DNA from 2 places in the Streptomyces sp. NPDC053560 genome. Region 1 is predicted to be linked to the other one. Evidence: riboswitches for the same ligand, from Rfam matches in the RefSeq annotation. Region 1 holds a riboswitch; the other holds the start of a gene.
What was found. Region 1 has a riboswitch for thiamine pyrophosphate ahead of thiC (phosphomethylpyrimidine synthase ThiC). Riboswitches for the same ligand answer to the same signal wherever they lie in the genome.
Positions count from the first base shown of each region.

Region 2: it holds a riboswitch for thiamine pyrophosphate, as region 1 does, so the genes downstream of both, ACIGQF_RS17475 (thiamine ABC transporter substrate binding subunit) here and thiC (phosphomethylpyrimidine synthase ThiC) in region 1, are expected to answer to the same signal.

Region 1 covers NZ_JBITXI010000014.1:142,389-149,629, reverse strand. Annotated here, with positions in the region: gene ACIGQF_RS30525 (metallophosphoesterase) at 1-1,088, shown strand, start outside; gene ACIGQF_RS30520 (hypothetical protein) at 1,332-2,426, shown strand; gene thiC (phosphomethylpyrimidine synthase ThiC) at 2,556-4,364, opposite strand; TPP riboswitch at 4,359-4,515, opposite strand; gene ACIGQF_RS30510 (YibE/F family protein) at 4,586-5,983, shown strand; gene ACIGQF_RS30505 (SsgA family sporulation/cell division regulator) at 6,001-6,426, opposite strand; gene ACIGQF_RS30500 (IclR family transcriptional regulator) at 6,532-7,241, opposite strand, start outside.
Region 2 covers NZ_JBITXI010000006.1:448,100-455,340, forward strand. Annotated here, with positions in the region: gene ACIGQF_RS17450 (GntR family transcriptional regulator) at 1-47, shown strand, start outside; gene ACIGQF_RS17455 (YdcF family protein) at 47-718, shown strand; gene ACIGQF_RS17460 (hypothetical protein) at 2,409-2,795, shown strand; gene ACIGQF_RS17465 (PadR family transcriptional regulator) at 3,420-3,773, opposite strand; gene rlmN (23S rRNA (adenine(2503)-C(2))-methyltransferase RlmN) at 3,957-5,063, shown strand; TPP riboswitch at 5,222-5,341, shown strand; gene ACIGQF_RS17475 (thiamine ABC transporter substrate binding subunit) at 5,426-6,502, shown strand; gene ACIGQF_RS17480 (ABC transporter permease) at 6,625-7,241, shown strand, end outside.

The sequences.
Region 1 (7,241 bases):
AGCCCGTACCGGCTCCCCAGGACGGGCAGGCAGCACCTCAGGAGCGTCTCGACCCCGAGGTCCGCGTGCGCACCAGGGCGCGGCCGTACGCCCGCCTCACCTACGGCACCGGCGCACAGGCCCCGACGCCGCCGGACCAGCTGCCCGCCGACTACACCCCCACCGAGCGGGACCTCCCCGTGGTCGGGCCGGACGGCACCCCCGTCACGTACACCGACACCCTGGTCGACCACCCCGCCCTCCACCTCCAGCAGGTCGGCGAGGGCGAGGCGGGCGGCCCGCTGTACGTCGTCGGTGACGTGCACGGCTACTACGACGAGCTGCGTGCCGCGCTGTTCGCCGAGGGCCTGATCGACACCGAGGGCCACTGGGCGGCGGGCAACGCCCGGCTGTGGTTCCTCGGCGACTTCACCGACCGCGGCCCGGACGGCATCGGCGTGATCGACCTGGTCATGCAGCTGTCCGCCGAGGCCGCGGCGGCCGGCGGCTACTGCAAGGCCCTCATGGGCAACCACGAACTGCTGCTGCTCGGCGCCAAGCGGTTCGGCGACACCCCCGTGCTGTCCGGCGCCGGCACCGCCTCCTTCCAGGCCGCCTGGCTGCTCAACGGCGGCCAGAAGACCGACATGGACCGCCTCCAGGACCACCACCTGCAGTGGATGGCCCGGCTGGACGCCATGACGCAGGAGGACGGGCACCTCCTGGTGCACTCCGACACCACCGCGTACCTCGACTACGGCGACTCCATCGAGGCGGTCAACGACGCCGTCCACGACGTGCTCACCCGCAGCGACGCCAACGAGGTCTGGGACCTCTTCCGCAAACTGACCAAGCGGTTCGCGTTCCGCGACGAGTCCGGCCCGCAGGCCGTGCTGGAGCTGATCGGCACGTACGGCGGCGAGCGCATCGTCCACGGGCACAGCCCCATCCCGTACCTCCTCGGCGAGGTGGGCACCGAGGACGGCGAGGGCGAGGGCGTCGCCGTCGAGGAGCCGCACGTGTACGCCGACGGGCTCGCGGTCGCCATGGACGGCGGCGTCACGATGGCCGGAAAGCTGCTGGTCGTTCAGCTCCCCCTGACTGCCTGACTCGTATCGGGGCATGGGTACCGCAGGCCGGTAACCGGCCGGGCGGGGGCTGAGCGTGGCCACAGTAGACGGGCCGGGGGGCGGCCGGGGAAGGCTTGTCACGGGCGGAGCGAATTTCCGAAATCCTCTGTCACGCCGGACAGGGCGCGCTCTACCATCGGTCTATCCGTAGCAGGCTCTCCTCCGTTTCCCGCCAACTGCCCGGTTCATACCGGCCCGTACGGCCCTACGGAGCATCGGGGGATGCACATGAACAGCGCTCCGCACCTGCTGAACGAGGACCGCGAGGAATTCCGGCGGGCCCTCGACGAGGCTCTGCGCGCCGCGGCCGACCGCCCGGATCTCGCCGCGACGGGCATGCGCCTCAACACTGAGCAGCTGCGCACCATGGCGCTCAGCGCCACGACCGCCATCGCCGCGTGCGCGACGGCCGAATACCAGCATTACGTCTCGCTGCGCGCGGAGTTGCGCTCGCCCGCATCCGCGCGCCCGGCCACGGCCGGTACCGAAGCGGGCGAGGGCGGTGGGAACGGCGCGGGCGGCGCCGGCGTCAACCTCGCCGCGATGGGCGAGGCCGCCGAGGCCACGGGTGCCGGGCTGGCCGCGATGGTCACGGTCCTCGCGCCCGTCCTGGCGGGCATCGCCGCGGTCCTCTTCCTCCTCATCGGCTACGCCCTGCACACCGTCAGCCCCGACGAGGCGCTGGCGCAGCCGCTGATCAGCGTCGGCTGGGCGTTCGCCGGCCTGACCGCGGCGACGATCCTCATCGCGATGGGGGGCCTGCTCGTCACCGCGGTCCGGAACGGCTCCACGTCCCTGCGCGCCTCCCGCCCGAGCGAGCTCGCCCAGGAGGTCGACCGCGCCCGGGAGAAGTGGCGCGAGGCCCTCCTCGAACGCGGCCTGCGTCCGTTCCTCCTGGAGGCCCTGACGGCACCGGAAGCGCCGCCGGGCCCGCACCCCGGCTCCTCCGCGGAGAAGCCCGCGAGCCCGCCGCCGGGCACGCCGGCCGCCCCGGCCGGCGCCGCCGACCGTGCGCCCGGTACGGCCCCGGCGGCCGGTCCCGGCGACACGGCCGCCCCCGGCTCGCCGGCCGGCGAGCCCGCCGACGGCGACACCGACAGAAATCCGCCCGCGCCCTCGTCGCCCGCGGCGCCCGAAGCCGCCGGCCGCTTCGTCGTCCACCGCACCTCGGACGTCGGCCGCATGCCGCCGCTCGGCTACACCCATCCGCGCTTCTCCGGCCCGGAGGGCGATCACCGCGCCGCCGTCCGCCCCCGCTTCACCAGCCCCGACTTCACCAGCCCGGACTACGGCGGCCCGGACCACCAGCCGGAGTGAGCCACGGCGGGCTCCGACGGCGCGGGTGCTGCCGCGCCACCCGACGGCTGTGGCAGAACGGCGCCGAGGGGCCCCGGCACGTGCCGGGGCCCCTCGGCGGACGGGCGGTGCGCGGTGTCCGCGCTCAGGTCACTCCGCGATCGGCAGGTACACCCGGTTGCCCGCTGCCGCGAACTCCTTGGACTTCTCGGCCATGCCCGCTTCGGGGTCGATCGCCAGGTCACCGCCGTGTTCGCGGCGGATGTCCTGGGAGATCTTCATCGAGCAGAACTTCGGGCCGCACATGGAGCAGAAGTGCGCGGTCTTGGCCGGCTCGGCGGGGAGCGTCTCGTCGTGGAACGCGCGGGCGGTGTCCGGATCGAGGGCCAGGTTGAACTGGTCCTCCCAGCGGAACTCGAAGCGCGCGTCGGAGAGGGCGTCGTCCCACTCCTGGGCGCCCGGGTGGCCCTTCGCCAGGTCGGCCGCGTGTGCCGCGATCTTGTACGTGATGACACCGGTCTTCACGTCGTCGCGATCGGGCAGGCCCAGGTGCTCCTTGGGCGTGACGTAGCAGAGCATCGCCGTGCCCCACCAAGCGATCATCGCGGCGCCGATACCGGAGGTGATGTGGTCGTACGCGGGCGCGATGTCGGTGGTCAGCGGGCCGAGCGTGTAGAACGGCGCCTCCTCGCAGATCTCCTGCTGGAGGTCGATGTTCTCCTTGATCTTGTGCATCGGGACGTGTCCCGGGCCCTCGATCATGGTCTGCACGCCGTGTGCCTTGGCGATCGTGTTCAGCTCACCGAGCGTCTTCAGCTCGGCGAACTGCGCCTCGTCGTTGGCGTCCGCGATGGAACCGGGGCGCAGCCCGTCGCCGAGGGAGAACGTCACGTCGTACGACGAGAGGATGTCGCAGAGCTCTTCGAAGTTCTCGTAGAGGAACGACTCCTTGTGGTGCGCCAGGCACCAGGCCGCCATGATCGAACCGCCGCGGGAGACGATGCCGGTCTTGCGGCGGGCGGTGAGCGGTACGTACCGCAGCAGCACGCCGGCATGGACCGTCATGTAGTCGACGCCCTGTTCGGCCTGCTCGATGACGGTGTCCTTGTAGATCTCCCAGGTCAGGTCCTCGGCTTTGCCGTCGACCTTCTCCAGTGCCTGGTAGAGGGGGACGGTGCCGATCGGGACGGGGGAGTTGCGCAGCACCCACTCGCGGGTGGTGTGGATGTTGCGTCCTGTGGAGAGGTCCATGACCGTGTCGGCGCCCCAGCGGGTCGCCCAGGTCATCTTCTCCACCTCCTCCTCGATGGAGGAGGTCACCGCGGAGTTGCCGATGTTGGCGTTGACCTTCACCAGGAAGTTCTTGCCGATGATCATCGGCTCGATCTCCGGGTGGTTGACGTTGGCCGGCAACACCGCGCGGCCCGCCGCGATTTCGTCCCGTACGAACTCGGGCGTGCAGTTCTCGCGGACCGCGACGTACTCCATCTCCGCGGTGATCTCGCCGCGCTGCGCGTACGCGAGCTGCGAGACGGCGCCGTCGCGGGCCCGGCGTGGCTGCCGGGGCCGGCCGGGGAAGACCGCGTCGAGGTTCTTCAGGCCGCCGCGCGGCGAGGTGTGCTTGAGGCCGTCGTCCTCCGGACGCATCGGCCGGCCCGCGTACTCCTCGGTGTCGCCGCGGGCGATGATCCAATTCTCCCGCAGCGGCGCGAGGCCACGGCGGACGTCGGTTTCGATCTGGGGGTCGGTGTACGGCCCTGACGTGTCGTAGAGCGTCACGTGCTCGCCATTGGTGAGGTGCACCCTCCGGACCGGCACCCGCAGGTCGGGGCGCGAACCGGAGATGTAGCCCTTGTGCCAGCCGATCTGCTGCGTCTCGGCAGCCTCGTCGGTGGCATCGCCCGCGGGCTTCGCCCGTTCATCGGACACAGAGGGCGTGCGTGCATCCTGCAGAGTCATTGAAGACCCACTCCCTACGCCGGCATTACCCGGTAACAGGTTCGGCGGTCGACGCAGCGGTTTCCGTCTGCTGAGGTTTCACGTGAAACCTCGCTGGGACGGAGATCAGCGCCCTCTCAGCCCGGTGCTCCGAGCTCCCGCGATTGCAAAGGTGCCACCACGGTAGCGGCCGATGCCGCGTGGTGAACAGGGGGCCCGGTGAGTTGTTGGATGATCGGGCGGTGACCTCCAACGAGCCCGAGCACCAGCCGCACGGCCATTCCCCCGCGTCCGGGGCCCCGCAAGGACACGGCCACAGCCATGGACACGGCCACGGCCCCGCGGCCCCCGTGTCCCGGCACCTGCGCAAGGTCATCGCCGCTGTACTGATCCCGTTCGCCCTGGCAGTGGGCGTGGGGCTGATCGCCCTGTGGCCCGGCGGCGCGCCCTCGCACAAGCCGTCCGGGGTGGGTTTCGACCAGGAGACCCAGACCGCGCGTGTCGTCCGCCTGACGAAGGTGAACTGCGCGGACGTCAACGCCCAGCAGCAGCAACAGATGCAACAGCAACAGCAGCCGTCGGGCCCGTCCGGCGGTGGGCAGCAGCAGGCGCAGAGCTGTGAGCAGGCGACCATCGAGGTCACCAGCGGCAAGGACACCGGGCACCGCTTCAAGACCGTGGTGACGCCGGACGCCTCACGCCGCTACACCGAGGGCCAGGGCGTCGTGGTGGCGTACGCGCCCAAGGCGCCGCGGAACCTTCAGTACTCCGTGACCGACGTGGACCGCTCGTTCCCGATGTGGGTACTGGCAGCGGTGTTCGCCCTGGCGGTGGTGGTCGTCGGCCGACTGCGCGGAATCCTGGCGCTGATTGCGCTGGCGGCGAGCTTCGCGGTGCTCACGGTGTTCATCCTGCCCGCCATCCTGCAAGGGTCGAATCCGTTGCTCGTGGCGGTGATCGGAGGCAGCGCGATCATGCTCATCGCGCTGTACCTGTGCCACGGGCTGACCGCACGGACATCGGTCGCGGTGCTCGGCACGCTCGCGTCGCTGCTGCTGATCGGCCTGCTGGGGTCGGTCTTCATCGGCTGGGGACAGCTGACGGGCAACACCGACGACCAGACGGGCCTCGTGCACAGCCTCTTCCCCGGCATCGAGATCCGCGGTCTGCTGCTGGCGGGGATCATCATCGGTTCACTGGGCGTGCTGGACGATGTGACGGTCACCCAGACGGCGGCCGTGTGGGAACTGCGGGACGCCGACCCGACGGCGAGCCGGCGGCGGATCTACGGCGCGGCGATGCGCATCGGCCGGGACCACATCGCGTCGGTGGTGAACACGCTGGTGCTGGCGTACGCGGGCGCGGCCCTGCCGCTTCTGCTGCTGTTCTCGATCGCGCGGAGCAGTGTCGGTACGGTCGCCACCAGCGAGGTGGTGGCCGAGGAGATCGTCCGCACACTGGTGGGCAGCATCGGGCTCGTCGCGTCCGTACCGCTGACGACGCTGCTGGCGGTGCTGGTGGTCTCGGCGGACCGCACCGGTGCGGTCGGGCGGCAGACGGAGTCCGGCCGGGCAGCCGGCCCGGGCCCCGGGCAGCCGGGCAGCAGGCGCGGCGGCCGGGGCCGCCGCCGCAAGCGCTGACCGGCCCGGACCGGCGGTCAGCCCGCTTGCCGGGCGTTCGCGAGGATCCGGTCCAGCTCCGCGTCGAGCGTGCCGCAGACCTGCTCCTGGCCGAGCGGGACCAGCCGGTCCGTACGGTCCAGGAAGGCGACGATCGGCGCCGCGCCGACGCGGAAGAGCGCCTGCTCGGCGCCCACCTGAAGGCTGACGAAGACGTCGCTGAGGTGCGCGCCCGAAACCGGCGCCACGTGGATGTCTCCCTCGCCGGCCGGCCGGCTCAGGCCGTCCAGGAGGAGTTCCCGGCTGAACGCCCAGGTGACCGGGGTGTCGCCGGGGAGATCGAACGTGAAGCGCACGGCGTAGGGATCGGCGCTGTCGAAATCCAGCTCCACCGGGATCCGGAAGGCGAGCTCCTCGGAGACGATGAAGCTCATCATCACTTCTGCCTGAACTGTCTGGCTCATCAACCACTGCCCCGCACTACTTGATCGAAGTGGCCGGTAATGATCCGCCGACCGCTATTGACGCCATCGTCGACCAGTTGCCGACAGATCACAAGGAGTAATTTTTCAGATACTGATAGAGAAGGCCAGCGTCATAAGGGTCGACTCTGCCATCCTCTGTACCTTTTCGGTTACGGACGACAGTCGATCGCCCTCACCTGCGGGGAGGGAAATCGCCACCGTGGCCGCCGCCGAACCGACGTGAATGGGAATTGCCGCACAGACGGTGCCCACGGCATATTCCTCCCGTTCGACGGCGAGTTGGGACTTACGCACCGTATCCAAACGGTGCAGCAGATGATCTTCACTGCGCACGGAATGCGGCGTGAGCGACTGGACTTGATAGCGCGCCAAGTGGTCTTTCCGCGCCTCCTCGTCGAGTTGGGCGAGCAGGCACTGGCCTATCGCGTGCGCGTGAGCGGTCGTACGGAAGTCCGCCCACTCGTCCACCGGCGGCCGGTCGGGATCGTCGCTCACCGCCACGACCTCCACCTCGCCCGCTCGGTACACCGCGAAGTAGACCGCGGCGCCCACTTCCCGGCCCATGTCCGAGAGCGCGTCGGAGATCCGGGCGTGCCGCCGGCGGCGGGCCCCCGCCCTGCTGATCAGCTCGGCGGCCTCACCGAGGACGAACACCCCGTTCTCCCGCTGGAGATAGCCCTCGTGGGTCAGCGTGCGCAGCAGGTGGTACGTGGTCGGCAGGGGATAACCGGTCTCTCTGGCCAGCTGCTTGGCGGGGGCACCGCGTGGATGCGCGGCCACCGCCTCCAGCAGAC
Region 2 (7,241 bases), on a different contig from region 1:
ACGACTTCAAGGTTCCGGACTCGGCGAAGGACAAGGAAGGGCAGTAATGATCTCGACACAGGCATGGGCAGATGCGCGACGCCTGTGGGACTACCACCAGATGGGTCACACCGTGCGGCCGTGCTCGGTCGCGGTCGGGCTGGGCAGCCATGATCTAGGAGTGGCTGACACGGCAGTAGACCTGTACAGGCGCGACATGGCTCCTCTGCTTGTGTTCACCGGGGCCACTAGCCCTACGACGAGGGAGCGCATGCCTCGCGGCGAAGCCGTCCACTATCGAGAGCGAGCTCTTGAGCTTGGTGTGCCCAGTTCAGCCGTGCTTGTGGAGCCCCACGCTCGCAATACCGGCGAGAACATCCGCTTTTCCAGGGAGGTGCTGGAAGAGGCCGGCGTCGATGTGTCCTCCATGCTGCTGATCAGCAAGCCGTACGAGGAGCGGCGCGCGTACGCCACGGCACGCAAGCTATGGCCCGAAGTCGAGATCGTCAGTGCGTCCACCCCGATGAGCCTCAGCGAATACGTCGATTCCATCCAGGACGACCGCCTGGTGATCGACATGCTCGTAGGTGCACTACAGCGACTGCTGATCTATCCCGAGCAAGGATTCATGATCAGCCAGCAGGTTCCGAAGGACGTGCAGGAGGCGTACGAGCGGCTGTGCCATGAAGGCTTCACGAGTCGACTCGTACGCACCGACAAGGAGGCGGCGACCCGGTAGGGGGAGGAGCTGTTACAGGTTTCTCTACCTCATCAAGCCCCACCCTTCGGGCGGGAAGGGGGCGGGGTGGGGGAGCACTCCGGGCTCTCGCATGAGGGGGTGCCGTTCCCTGCCGGGCCATCCTGGGCCGTTCGCAGGTGATCGCCAGTCGATCCACGGGTGCCGTTCGAGGCCAGCAGTCGCCTTGAGCCTTGGCGGCCGGGCGCGTGTACGGCCAGGCCCTTTTGAGGCTGTCGGTTCGTCGGCGTCGGCCTTGTGGGGGCTCTTGCCTTCGGCATCCGGCGCGCGGTCAACGGCTATCCAGCCGCCGCTACGAATCACACCCCACCGGCCCGTAAAGGGCCGGCGCGGGCACGGGGGCTCGGGCGCCGCTCCTGCCTTCGGCCCGCTCCGCCCGGCCCCCGGCCCCGCGCCACTCTCGTTGCCCGGGGTGATCCGCTAGACGCTATGTCCGCCCAAAGCGGCGCCGGAACGAGCAACGCTTCCCACCGGCCAACGCCACCGACCACGCCTTCCAGGACCAACCACAATCACCCACCACCAGCACGGGCAGAGCAGCCGCACAGGCCCACATGTGCTCGGGGCGAGTCCAGCCGGGGAGCCCCGGGGACGGCGAGAAGAGCGCGAATGTGGCGGTGAAGGTGGGGCGGAAGCGGTGAGCGGTTTACGTGACACGCGCACTGCCGACCATCCCATAGGCCCTAGTCCTGTGAAGAAAGCCAGCTACGGGAGGGGTGGGGACGGGGCGGCCGAGCACTCCGGGCGAGAACGCCGGCATGGGGCAGGCCGCCGTACCGCCACCGTCACGGATGCACCAGCGTGAGCGGACCGCACCCCAATACGTGGCTGAGGGGGAGCACCTGCTGCCGCGATGTGGCGAAGGCCCGTAGGCGTTCCACTCGACGCGGCACCGTCGGGGCCCAGGAGCGTGTCGCGCCTACGAACCGAGCATCACCCCGCCGCGAGCGCTCACCGGGGCGCCGGGGTCCAGCCCGCTCCACGGTGTGCGGGACGACAGCAGACGGGACGGCGGCAAAGGCGGGCGTGACGGAGCTGTCCGCCTGGGCGATCCGCTGCCTGCCCCACAAATTGGTGGCCGAACAGCAGTGATTAGCGGCGATTTTCAGCCATTTAATTGAGCCGTGGAACTGCCCTCGACTCAGAGATTCCGCCAGCTCAACAGTGGGTCAAGTTGTGATTCACGCACGTTTACCGAGGTCATGCGCGTCTCTTAAAAGTGTTGCGCGTGCACCTCTAATGTGTAATACTCTCAAGTTTTGCCTGCCGGAAGGCATCTTTGTGCATGAGGGAGAAACTTCGATGCTGCTAGCTTGCTCAAACCACAGCAGGGCGCCTCGTTCGCAACTCCTACATCACTGACGAGGACGCCCCGCTGATCCAACTAGTGACTACTCGACAGGCGATAACTGCATGCACCAGTCGCGTTTAGAAGCGCACAGCGATGAAAGCAAGATCTGTGCACACGTCACCATGTGCCAGGGTACTCCGAGCGCGGGGTACAGCTCACCCGCCCTCGCATGGTTTCTGGCTCTCGTGGGAGCACTCGGCACTATTGCAGCCTTGATCACGGCGATCAAAAGCTAGTCCGGCCGTGCGCCTAAGCGGCGCTCTGATGCGCCTATGACGCTACCTGCATATGCCACAGCCATCCCCAGTAACTTCCCCTGCCATGAAGGGTTTCGGGAAATACTGGGGATGGGCCGTCTTCGCGGTGCTCATCGCGGCGTGGCTGACCTCTGTCTTCGGCCCTGGAGTGCTGTTGGCTCTCTCTGCGGTGAGCATGACGTACTTCTTCTTCAATGCGCCAGCATGGTGTGGCGCCGTGGGGCGAGACGGGCCATGCAGGAACAACAGCAAGGGAGTGTTGATGGGGTGTCACCTACGTCAGCACAAGTGGCAGAAGCTCAAGATGGTCGTCGTCAGGCACCGGTGGCGACAGCTCGCGAGAGACCTTTTCCCGAACGCGACGACAGCCCTGGCAACGGTAGGCGGCATTGCCGCAGTGCTGTCGGGCATCGCCTCTGCTCTCCAGCCGATCTGGGGCAAGGGCTGGTAGAGAGCGTGCCCCGCGCGTGCCCCACACTGCGGGGAACCACCACCACGGGGAGTAGAGGGCCCTGACAGGCGCCGAGAAAGAGGGAGGCCCCCGGCCAGATTCCCTGGTCAGGGGCCCTCTAAGTGCGGAGACTGTGGGATTTGAACCCACGGTGGCGTTGCCGCCACGACAGTTTTCGAGATCGTTGGCCGACCGCTGTGGTGTAGATCCAGTGCTGTGACCGTCAGCCGACGGATGCTTCGAGGCGTCGCTGAGTCGAGATGCGGTGGATGCGGCACCGCCCCCACGGGCGCAGGGACTTCCGCCGGCAGCAGTGACCGGTACGGAGCACTGCTCCGCAGTAGCGCCAGGCGATCAGCGGGTTCCCGCGAGAGTGCGGGACTCGCTGTAGTTGATTCCGCAGCCTCCGCGCCGGGAGGAGAAGCCCTAGGGCCGTGATCAGCTTGAATAGCTTGCCGGGGCGTTCTTCCAGGATCGCCAGCCACTCTTCTTCGTAACGCTCGACGGCGGTCGGATCGCCGAGGCTATGTGCGGCCCATCGGACCACCTTGCGAGCAGCCCAAGGCGCTACCTCCGTCCCCTCGGCCACGAGCATGCTGACCAATGTGGAAACGACCAGTTCGATCACTGAGCACACCCCGGTTGCCGCAGGAACCCGAGAGCAGGCCTCCCTAGGCGCTTCGGGGCGGGAGCGGGAAGGCCGCCGCGCCTCTCAATGAGGAGCTGTCGCGCGTTCGACAGCCCTTCCGGGGACAGCTCGTAGAAGCGGCGACGAGGTCGCCCAGGGGTGGGGTGCTCTGCCTCCCAGTGACTCTCTAGCCAACCAGCCTGCTCCATGCGGGCCAAGATCGGATAAACGCTTCCGGTTGCCTTACCTGCCGCCTGGGCCACCGCGAAGCCATGAAGCTCATCCTGAGCTTCCAAGAACGCCTCCAGCACGTCGAGCGTCGCTGACGTGATACGGAAAGGTGTCTCCATGCCGCTAACTCTATATATGAAGCGCTACGGCGGATGGGCGTTTTCGAAAAATGGCCCTTCGGCCCTGGGCCGTCCCTGGGCCGTGCGAGGGCGGCCAACGACGACAGGTGACGCCCGAGGGTGACGGCCCCCACCCCGCTCTCACCTGGGTCGGGCTAGTTGATCTGCCACACTGGATGGACCATGCCTGCACCTGGAGAACTTACTTTTGTCGCGCCGCGGGGGGCCAAGAAGCCGCCGCGGCATCTTGCCGATCTCACGCCTGCTGAGCGCAAGGAGGCCGTGGCGGCGATCGGGGAGAAGCCGTTCCGCGCCAAGCAGCTTTCGCAGCACTACTTCGCGCGGTACGCGCACGACCCGGAGCAGTGGACAGACATCCCGGCCGCCGCGCGGGAGAAGCTCGCGGCCGAGATGCTGCCGGAGCTGATGAGTGTGGTGCGGCACATCTCGTGCGACGACGACCAGACCCGGAAGACGCTGTGGAAGCTCTTCGACGGGACGCTGGTCGAGTCGGTGCTGATGCGGTACCCGGACCGCGTCACGATGTGCATCTCCTCGCAGGCCGGGTGCGGCATGAACTGCCCGTTCTGCGCGACGGGGCAGGCGGGGCTGGACCGGAACCTCTCGACGGCCGAGATCGTTCATCAGATCGTCGATGGGATGCGGGCGCTCCGGGACGGGGAGATCCCTGGCGGGCCGGCGCGGCTGTCGAACATCGTTTTTATGGGCATGGGCGAGCCGCTCGCCAACTACAACCGGGTGACGGGGGCCATCCGGCGGCTGACCGACCCCGAGCCGGACGGGCTGGGGCTGTCGCAGCGGGGGATCACCGTGTCCACGGTGGGGCTGGTGCCGGCGATGCTGCGCTTCGCCGACGAGGGCTTCAAGTGCCGGCTGGCGGTCTCGCTGCACGCGCCGGACGACGAGCTGCGGGACACGCTCGTGCCGGTGAACACGCGCTGGAAGGTGCGTGAGGTGCTGGACGCGGCGTGGACGTACGCGGAGAAGTCCGGGCGCCGTATCTCGATCGAGTACGCACTGATCCGGGACATCAATGACCAGGCGTGGCGGGGTGACCTGCTCGGGCGGCTGCTCAAGGGGAAGCGGGTGCATGTGAACCTGATTCCGCTGAACCCCACCCCCGGCTCGAAGTGGACCGCCTCCCGGCCCGAGGACGAGAAGGCGTTCGTCGAGGCGATCGCGGCGCACGGCGTGCCGGTGACGGTGCGCGACACCCGTGGGCAGGAGATCGACGGCGCGTGCGGCCAGCTCGCGGCCTCGGAGCGCTGACGGGCCAGCTCTGACGAACCAAGGGGCGCTCCGGGCGGAGTGCTGAGAACCCCGAGATCAGGGCGCTGAGGGCACCGAGGGCAGCACGTGGGCCCTCGGAAGGGCGGCGGCGCGCTGGTACCGTGGCGTCGAACGTTCGTACATCACCCATAACGCACACCATCCGACAGGGGAGCGCCACAGCGCTGAGAGTGCGAGCAGTGAAGCCGATGCCGCTGCCGCAGACCCTTGAACCTCGCCCGGGTCATTCCGGGTAGGAAGTTCGGTCTCCTCATGCTGTTGCGCCCCGCCCGCGGCTCCGGTCCACCGGACGCCGGGGGCGGGGCCGCGTCTCTTCCTGGCCAGCCAGGAGGAATGAACCAGTGAGCACCATCAGGAACGCCGTGGCGGCGGCCGTCGCCGTCGCGGTGGGCGGTACGGCGCTGGCCGGCTGCGGTACGTCCGGCGGCGGGTCGGCCGACAGCAAGACCGTCAAGCTCGTCTCGCACGACTCCTTCGCCGTCTCGAAGTCCGTGCTGGCCGAGTTCGAGCGGCGCAGCGGCTACAAGGTGCAGATGGTCAAGGGCGGGGACGCCGGGAAGGCCGTCAATCAGGCGGTGCTGACCAAGGGCAACCCGCAGGGCGATGTCTTCTTCGGCATCGACAACACGCTGCTCTCGCGCGGGCTGGACGAGGGGCTGTTCACGCCGTACAAGGCCAAGGGGCTGGCCGGGGTGCCGGAGAAGCTGCAGCTGGACAGGGCGCAGCACCGCGTGACGCCCGTCGACTACGGCGACACCTGCGTGAACTACGACAAGGCGTACTTCAAGAAGCACCGGATCGCGCCGCCGAAGACCTTCGACGACCTCCTCAAGCCCGAGTACAAGGGGCTGCTGGTCACCGAGAACCCGGCCACGTCGTCGCCGGGGCTGGCCTTCCAGCTCGGGACCGTCGCGGAGTACGGCAAGGCCGGCTGGCAGGACTACTGGAAGAAGCTCAAGGCCAACGGCGTCGAGGCCGTCGACGGCTGGGAACAGGCGTACTACGAGCGGTTCTCCGGATCCGGGGGCGGTGGCGGCAAGGGCGACAAGCCGCTGGTCGTCTCGTACGCCTCCAGCCCGCCGGCCGAGGTGATGGACAAGAAGCCGGCCCCGAAGGAGGCGCCGACCGGCGTCGCCACCGGTACCTGCTTCCGGCAGATCGAGTTCGCCGGACTGCTGAAGGGCGCGGCGAACGAGAAGGGCGGCAAGGCGCTGCTGGACTTCCTGATCAGCAAGGAGTTCCAGGAGGACATGCCGCTGCAGATGTTCGTGAACCCGGCCGTCGAGGGTGCGAAGGTGCCCGAACTGTTCACCGGGTACGGGCAGAAGATCGACGACCCGAAGACGGTGGCGCCCGACGAGATCAGCAAGAACCGCGAACAGTGGATCAAGCAGTGGTCGTCGCTCGTCCTGAAGTGACGGAGGGGGAACCCGAAGTGACGCCGGGAGAAAGCGAAGTGACGGCGGGGGAGGGTGAAGCGGCCGGTGCGCCGGCCGCCCGTGCCACGGACCGTCGTGCCGCGGCGGCCCGGCTCGCGCTGATGGCGCTGCCGGCCGCCTTCTTCGTCCTCTTCTTCGCCTACCCCGTCGTCACGATCGTCGGGCGGGGGCTGCGGGAGGGCGGCAGCTGGCAGTGGGGGCGGGCGGCGGACGTGCTCGGCGACCCCGACCTGCTGCACGTGCTGTGGTTCACCGTCTGGCAGGCGGCGGCTTCCACGGCACTCACGCTGCTGATCGCGCTCCCCGGCGCGTACGTGTTCGCACGCTTCGAGTTCCCCGGAAAGAGGCTGCTGCGGGCGGTCGTCACCGTGCCGTTCGTGCTGCCCACCGTCGTCGTCGGCTCCGCCTTCCTCGCGCTCGTCGGCCGCGGCGGGCTCCTGGACGACCTCTGGGGCGTACGGCTGGACACCTCGGTCTGGGCGATCCTGCTCGCGCACGTCTTCTTCAACTACGCGGTCGTCGTACGGACCGTCGGCGGGCTCTGGGGAGCGCTGGACCCGCGGCAGGAAGAGGCAGCGCGGGTGCTGGGCGCCGGGCGGTTCGCGGCCTGGCGGCAGGTGACCCTGCCCGCGCTCGCGCCCGCCGTGGCCGCCGCTGCGCTGATGGTCTTCCTCTTCACCTTCACCTCGTTCGGCATCGTGCAGATCCTCGGGGGGCC